3 regions of the Aliirhizobium sp. YIM B11859 genome follow, and region 2 is predicted to be linked to each of the others. Evidence: riboswitches for the same ligand, from Rfam matches in the RefSeq annotation. Region 2 holds a riboswitch; each other region holds the start of a gene.
The links. A riboswitch is a leader RNA that binds a small molecule or an ion and turns the genes downstream of it on or off. The one in region 2 is predicted to bind cobalamin.
Positions count from the first base shown of each region.

Region 1: another riboswitch for cobalamin. It lies ahead of AC2GXZ_RS26670 (DUF1636 family protein); the one in region 2 lies ahead of bluB (5,6-dimethylbenzimidazole synthase).
Region 3: another riboswitch for cobalamin. It lies ahead of AC2GXZ_RS08110 (aromatic ring-hydroxylating oxygenase subunit alpha); the one in region 2 lies ahead of bluB (5,6-dimethylbenzimidazole synthase).

Region 1 covers NZ_JBXHAY010000009.1:29,214-31,472, reverse strand. Annotated here, with positions in the region: gene cobN (cobaltochelatase subunit CobN) at 1-2, opposite strand, end outside; gene cobW (cobalamin biosynthesis protein CobW) at 34-1,071, opposite strand; gene AC2GXZ_RS26670 (DUF1636 family protein) at 1,068-1,460, opposite strand; cobalamin riboswitch at 1,588-1,819, opposite strand; cobalamin riboswitch at 1,878-2,092, shown strand; gene AC2GXZ_RS26665 (CbtB domain-containing protein) at 2,130-2,259, shown strand, end outside.
Region 2 covers NZ_JBXHAY010000003.1:506,268-508,526, reverse strand. Annotated here, with positions in the region: gene AC2GXZ_RS14710 (hypothetical protein) at 4-756, shown strand; gene bluB (5,6-dimethylbenzimidazole synthase) at 757-1,443, opposite strand; cobalamin riboswitch at 1,543-1,737, opposite strand; gene AC2GXZ_RS14700 (TolB family protein) at 1,765-2,259, opposite strand, start outside.
Region 3 covers NZ_JBXHAY010000002.1:377,285-379,543, forward strand. Annotated here, with positions in the region: gene AC2GXZ_RS08110 (aromatic ring-hydroxylating oxygenase subunit alpha) at 1-974, opposite strand, end outside; cobalamin riboswitch at 1,063-1,298, opposite strand; gene AC2GXZ_RS08115 (DUF6656 family protein) at 1,470-2,078, shown strand; gene AC2GXZ_RS08120 (L-threonylcarbamoyladenylate synthase) at 2,110-2,259, shown strand, end outside.

The DNA of each region.
Region 1 (2,259 bases), on a different contig from region 2:
ATCCTTTTCTCTGACTATCCTCCGCAGGCTTGATTAAGCAGCCAGCATCTTTTCGATTGCGGCGCGGTCTATGCCCTTTTCTCCGATCACGACGAGGCGGCTCTGGCGGGTTTCGCCGGGAGCCCAGGCGCGGTCGAAATAGTGGTTCACGCGCGATCCTACCGCCTGTACCTGCAGGCGCATCGGCTTGTTCGCGACGTCGATGAAGCCCTTTATGCGCAGCACGTTTTCGGCTTCCGCCGTAGCGGAGATGCGGGCGGCCAATGCGTCCGGATCGGTCACCGCTGCCAAGTCAATGACGAAGCTGTCGAAATCGTCGTGGTCGTGGTCCAGTTCGTCATCATGGTGGGTCTTGCGATTTTCGATATCGTCCTCGACGGCAAGGCCAAGGCCGATCAGCACGCTCGGATCGACCGCACCATTGGCGGACGGCACGATCTTCACCGCCCGCGGCAGATGCGCCTGGACGCGGCCTTTGGCGGCGGCAAGCGATGCCTGGTCGAGAAGGTCGGTCTTGGTCAGCACGATCATGTCGGCGCAGGCGACCTGATCCTCGAAGACTTCCTCGATCGGATCGTCGTGGTCTATCGAGTCATCCTGCTGGCGCTGTGCCTCGAGCGCATGATGGTCATCGGCGACACGGCCTTCGGCCAGCGCCACGCCATCGACCACGGCGATCACGCCATCCACCGTCACGCGCGCCTTGACGGCCGGCCACTGGAAGGCCTGGACCAGCGGCTTGGGCAGTGCAAGGCCGGAGGTTTCGATCAGGATATGATCGACGGGCGGCTGAAGCGCCAGAATCTGGTTGATCGCGGGAACGAAATCGTCGGCTACGGTGCAGCATATGCAGCCATTGGCCAGTTCGATGATGTTGTCTTCCGGGCAGCTCTCTATGCCGCAGCCCTTCAGCACTTCACCATCGATGCCGACATCGCCGAATTCGTTGACGATGATCGCCAGACGCTTGCCGTCGAGTTTCTCGATCAGGTTGCGGATCAGCGTGGTCTTTCCGGCGCCAAGAAAGCCGGTGACGACGGTGCAGGGGACTCGATCGAAGTTTACGCTCATGAAGGCATGTCCTCGTGATGATGGAATGGGGGAATGCGGGCCGTCATGCCCTTGCCGCGCAGGCACATGGGACGGCCGCGAAGAGGAAGAAAACCGCGTTCGTCCTCGGCCAGCATCATGGCGCCGGTGACGATATCGTCGACATTGTCGGTCGAGAGATGGCCGAAGACATAGGACCAGCCGCTGCGATGGCTGAAGGCGGCGCTCGGGCTCTTGTCGCAATTGGCAAGGCAAGTGACGGGCTTGACGGCGAGCGGCTTGCCGTCGGCGGCGCGGCGCAGCGCCTCGATCAGGCCGATGCCGGGGCGGGCCTCACTGTCACTTGCCTCACGGCAATTGGTGCAGACGAAAATCGTCACATCGACGTCGCCGCAAGCCGCGTCGGACACGCCTTTTCTGTCATCACTTGTCATCAGGCCGCACTACCGCCAGGTCTTCAACAATCGGGGTGCGCGGCAGGAGGACGAGCCATCCTGCAGTGAAAGCAAAGCTTCATCCGGAGCACCCCGCCCGGAAAAGCATGATTGTCGAACGGCAGGTCTCCTGGCTCGCGGGTCGTCGCCATCCGCCTGCCTTCCCAGATGGATCCGTGGCGGGATCTCTCCAGTGGCGTCTCTGGCCGGATGGCTCGCCGCCTACAGTTGCGGGGGCAGCCGCGGCATTGAGCCTGGAGTTTCCCAAGGCTCGCACCGCATTCTCTCTTAGCCCCTCCCGTTGCCGGCAAGGGACCGTTGTTCCGTCAAGTAAGCGCTGTTGCGGTAAACTGTCAATGTCGCAAAGACGATTGCCCGATCAGAGGAATTGTCTATAGTGAAATCGTCTTTGGTGCCCGAAAGGGTTTATCGAAGGGAATGCGGTGCGACGGTTTTTCTGTCAAACCCGCGGCTGCCCCCGCAACTGTAGGCGGAAAGTCTCTACCCAAAACGGCTATATGGCCGTCAAGCCACTGGAGAAATCCGGGAAGGCGGGTGAAGGCATTCGATCCGCGAGCCAGGAGACCTGCCGGAGATATCGGATAAATTGAACAGTCCTCGGGTGGAGGGCAGAAAGAAAAGTCCATGGTTACGAATTCCGCTGCAACTGCAGTCAGCGTCTCCACTTCCAAAGTCATTCCTCTCGGCCTGTCGGCTATTCTCGGCCTTTTCATGGTCGGTTTCGTCGGTTTCTCGCATCTGGAAGTCGTGCATA
Region 2 (2,259 bases):
AACATGATTTCCGTCAAGGTTCGGACACTGACATCGCTGCTGATTGCCTGTTCGGTATTGCCGCAGGCGGCATTTTCGCGTGATGTCGAAATATGTGCCAATCTCTACAGGCGCCTCAACAGCACACCGCAGATCATCGGCACCAGCAGCAATATCCGCCGCTACGCGCAGGATCTCAGCGCCATGAATGCGGATATCCGCCAATTGCGCATCGACATGCGCCGTCAGGGCTGCGGCGGCAGCGTCGTGACGCTGGGCGAGAATGCCAATGGCGATGAATGCGACCGCATGCAGGAAACGCTGCAGCGGATCGAGGATGAGCGGGCGGGCCTGGCCGAACAACGCAATAACAGCCGCTCGCTTCTACAGCCATCCGAGGAGCGGGTAGCGATTCTGTCGGCGATCCGCGCCAATAGCTGCACACCGACCGATCTCGATACGCAGACGGAGCTTGAGGACAAGGAACGCGTCAAGATCCGCGGCATAGCACTGCCCGGCCCTGACGAACCGCAGACCGGCGCAGGCTTCTATGAGGCATCTCCGCGCGCTCCGCAAAGCGATACCGCCAATTCCAGTATCACCCATATCGGCAGTCCCCGCCCGGTGACGGCGCAGAAGGAAGCGCCGGTCCAGTTTCCGCCGGACCGTCCCTACGATCCGGACAGGAAGGTGCGGGCAATCGGGCCGCAATTTTTCCCGGACGAGAATATCGATCTCGCCAATCCCAAATCGAGCGGCCCGCAGCAACAGCAGTAATTATTTGACGCCCCAGCCGTCCTGATAGACCAGGTCTTCAAGAGGCAGGCGCTGGCGCCATCCCTTGAGCGCCAGTTCGGGTTCCTGGTAGAGCGCATCCACATAACCGAGGCAGAGCCAGGCGACGATTTCAACGCGCTCCGGGATGCCCAGAAGCGCCCGCATGTCCCCGTCGCGAAAAATACTGACCCAGCCGACGCCGATGCCTTCCGCCCGCGCGGCCAGCCAGAGGTTCTGGATGGCGCAGACGGTGGAATAGCTGTCCATGCGCGCATTATGGGTGCGTCCGAGCACGACCGGCCCTGCCCGGTCAGGATCGCAGGTGACGCAGATCGATAACGGGGCCTTGCGGATGCCTTCGAGCTTCAGGCTCCGGTAAGTGCTGCGTTTCTCCTCGGGAAACATTGCCTCGGCCTCGTCATTGGCCGTCGAAAACGCTTCCCAGGCCGCCTGCCTGACCTTTTCGTCACGGACAAGAATGAAATTCCACGGCTGCATGAAACCGACAGAAGGCGCCGCATGGGCTGCGTCCAGAACGCGCCGAAGCGTGTCGTCGTCTATCGGATCGGCGAGGAACTGGTCGCGCACGTCACGCCGCGTTTCTATGGCGCGGTAAACGGCGGCACGCTCGCCTGCGGAAAATGGTCCGGCCGCAACAAGGCCGTCGCCCGGAGGATCGGGCAGCAATTCAGGTCGCATCGTTTTTCCCCAACAATGCCTGGAGCCCACATGTCGCCGGATGAGGCGATCACGACAAGCCCCGCAACCTGTCCGCCGTCCGCGCGGATCGGTCCATCACGCCAGGCCGGTCTTCTGACTTGGCTTCATCCGACCATCGCAGCCTTCCCGGAAGTAATCCAGTGGCCAGGGTTTGCCCCTGATGCGATGACCATCCGCCTCACAGCGTTGGGCACGTGCCGGAATTGCGCCGGCTTCCCGATTCTCCCGTCACAGACGGGCACCTGACGGGCCTGTTATGCTGGCTGGACCGGATTGGCGCAAGCCCGTTCACGTCGAAGGTGAATACCGGACATAGGCGAATTCGTCGCCATCGGGCGACCAGTTCGGCGAGTTCATCGTGCCCTGCCCGCCGAAAAGCTCAAACAGGGTTTCGACATTGCCGCCATTCATGTCCATCAGCCGGACCCGCACGTCAAGGTCGCGCGGATGATCGAAGACATCGCCGTCATAGGAGACGAAAACCACCTTGTCACCCTTCGGTGACGGATGCGGAAACCAGTCGCCATAGATGCTGTCGGTCATGCGTTGCGCCTCACCGCCTAAAGACGGTGCGCGCCAGATCTGCATCTGTCCGGTTCGGCTGGAATTGAAGTAGATCCACTTGCCGTCCGGGGAATAATCCGGACCGTCATTGCGGCCCTCCCCGAAGGTCAGCCGCATCTCCTCGCCGCCATCGATGCCGATCGTATAGATGTCGAAGACCTGATCGCGGATGCCGCAATAGGTAAACGTCCTGCCGTCCGGCGACCAGCCGTGCCAGTA
Region 3 (2,259 bases), on a different contig from region 2:
GTTTCCTCCGGTCCGATCGGAATGACGCGGAAGGAAATCGCGTGGTCGACGAGCATGTGGTTCCAGGTGGTCGGATAATGGAACATCAGCATGGTGCCGATATGGGAGATCTTGACGTCGTCCGAGAGCGAACGCAGGACCGCCGGGCGGCCGTTCATCGTGTAGCTTTCGGCATCTTCGATCAGCGGCATACGGGCAACGCGGAACTGGCCGTCCGACGACATGTTGAACGTGCTCGGAAGGCCGGCGGCCTCGCAGCGGCTCCAGTGTTCGGAGATGAACGGGTCATCGCCGGCACCCTGCACGCCGGTAGCGGTCGGAGCTTCCGGATAGGTGCGGCACAGTTCCGGATGGTTGCCGGCGCAGTGGTAGCACTCGCGGTTGTTCTCCCAGACGAGCTTCCAGTTGCCCTTCTCGATAATGGTATTCTTGGCGGCAACCTTGGTCTCGGACAGGCGATGCGGCGCCATATAGGGCTCGACGGTGGCGCGGACCGGCGCAAAATCCGGTGCGTCCTGGGCAAGGCAGACGAAGATGTAACCGGCGACGACCTGGCAATGGACGGGCTTGAGACCAAACTGCTTCTTGTCGAAATTCTCGCCCATGTGACGAGCCGACATCAGCGAACCGTCATGCTGGTAGGTCCACTGGTGATAGGGACAGACGAGACGCGTCGCCGAGCCGGTGTCCTTGGTGCAGACGCGGTGGCCGCGATGGCGACAGGTATTGTGATAGGCGCGGATATCGCCTTCGCGGGTACGGATGACGAGAACCGGATAATCGCCGATCTGCAGAGTGACATACATGCCCGACTTCTCGATCTCGCAATCGTGGCCGACGAACAGCCAGTCGCGATACCAGATCATCTCGAGATCGACCTTGTAATAATCCGGGTCGATATAGAAAGGCTGTTCAAGGCTGAAACCTTCGCGGCGGTTCTTCAGCTGCCGCAGAACCTGATTGTGAACGTCCATTTGCTTCCTCGTTATCAAGCAAGCGATCGGGCATGGACAAGTCGGCGGCACGATGCAGCCAATTCCCGTCCCGTCGCCCTCCGCGACCGGTCTTCATCAAGCTCAGGCTGGTTTCCGGGCTGAGGAGTTGTCCCCCGAGTTTCCCTCGAGGAACTGCATGGCACCTTCCCGGGCGGCCGTTCGGCTCTGTCCCAGTGGCGTTAAGCCATGCCTTGAACTCCACCACCGTTGCGGGGGCAGCGCCGGATAGATCTCGTCGACCCGCCGGCTTCCCAATTTTCCGCCTCCCCTAGCGAGGCAGCACCTTGAGCTTTGTCATATTTAAGCGTGAGGCCGGCCTGTCGCATAGACGACATTGCGACATCGGAGACTGCATTGGCGACGACGCCCGAGATCGCTGCGGCGGTTGGGCGGTATCGCCAGCTTGCGACAAGCAAGACACTGTTAAGGTCTTGCTAATAGTATTCCGCAAAATCAATCGGAAGAACCACGAATATGCCAGGACCGCTCCGGTATTACGAGGTCAACAGACAGAGGCCGCTCATCTCGGCGCCGAGCGGGGGCAATGCCCATTCCGAATTCCTCCGCACGGGCAGAATTCCGCGCTCCCGCCCGATGTGGGTTCCGAGCGAACGCCGCTATCTGAGCTACGAGGAAGTCGCCGAAAAGACCGGCAAGAAGCTCGAAGCCGCAGGCGAGACGACACACAAGCGTCTCAACAGCTTTCACCAGTCGATCCACCTGCCGAAGATCATCTTCCATCGCACGCTCGAGGGAAGCCCGCATCTCGGTTATTGCCATGTCACCGCAGCGCGCACCTTCTTTTCGCGTGACGCGATGGTCACATGGTCATTCTACATCGCCAATTTTTCCTCGGAGATCGGTGGGGAAGAAGTGTTTTTCGCCCGTATCAACCCGCGCAACTCGCGCATGTATTTCGCCGTCGCCGTTGAGGGCGAAGCGGGAGAGCAGGCAAGGATCGACCGCAGCTGGCGCAAGAACGGACTGCTGTTCCAGACCAATGATCCGCAGGAAGCGATGCGCAATGTGCTGATGCTCGGCGCGCCGGATGCCGCCATCCGCGAAATCATCAAAAGGCTTTGAAGCGAGCCCGCTCCGCTGTATTGACGGCGTCATGAAAGCCGAAATCATAGATACGGCCAAGGAGCCTAGGCGCGCGATCCGCGAGGGAAGCCGCGTGCTCGGCGAAGGTCTTCCCATCGCCATTCCGACCGAAACGGTCTACGGGCTCGCCGCCGACGCGACGCGGGCGGATGCCATATCG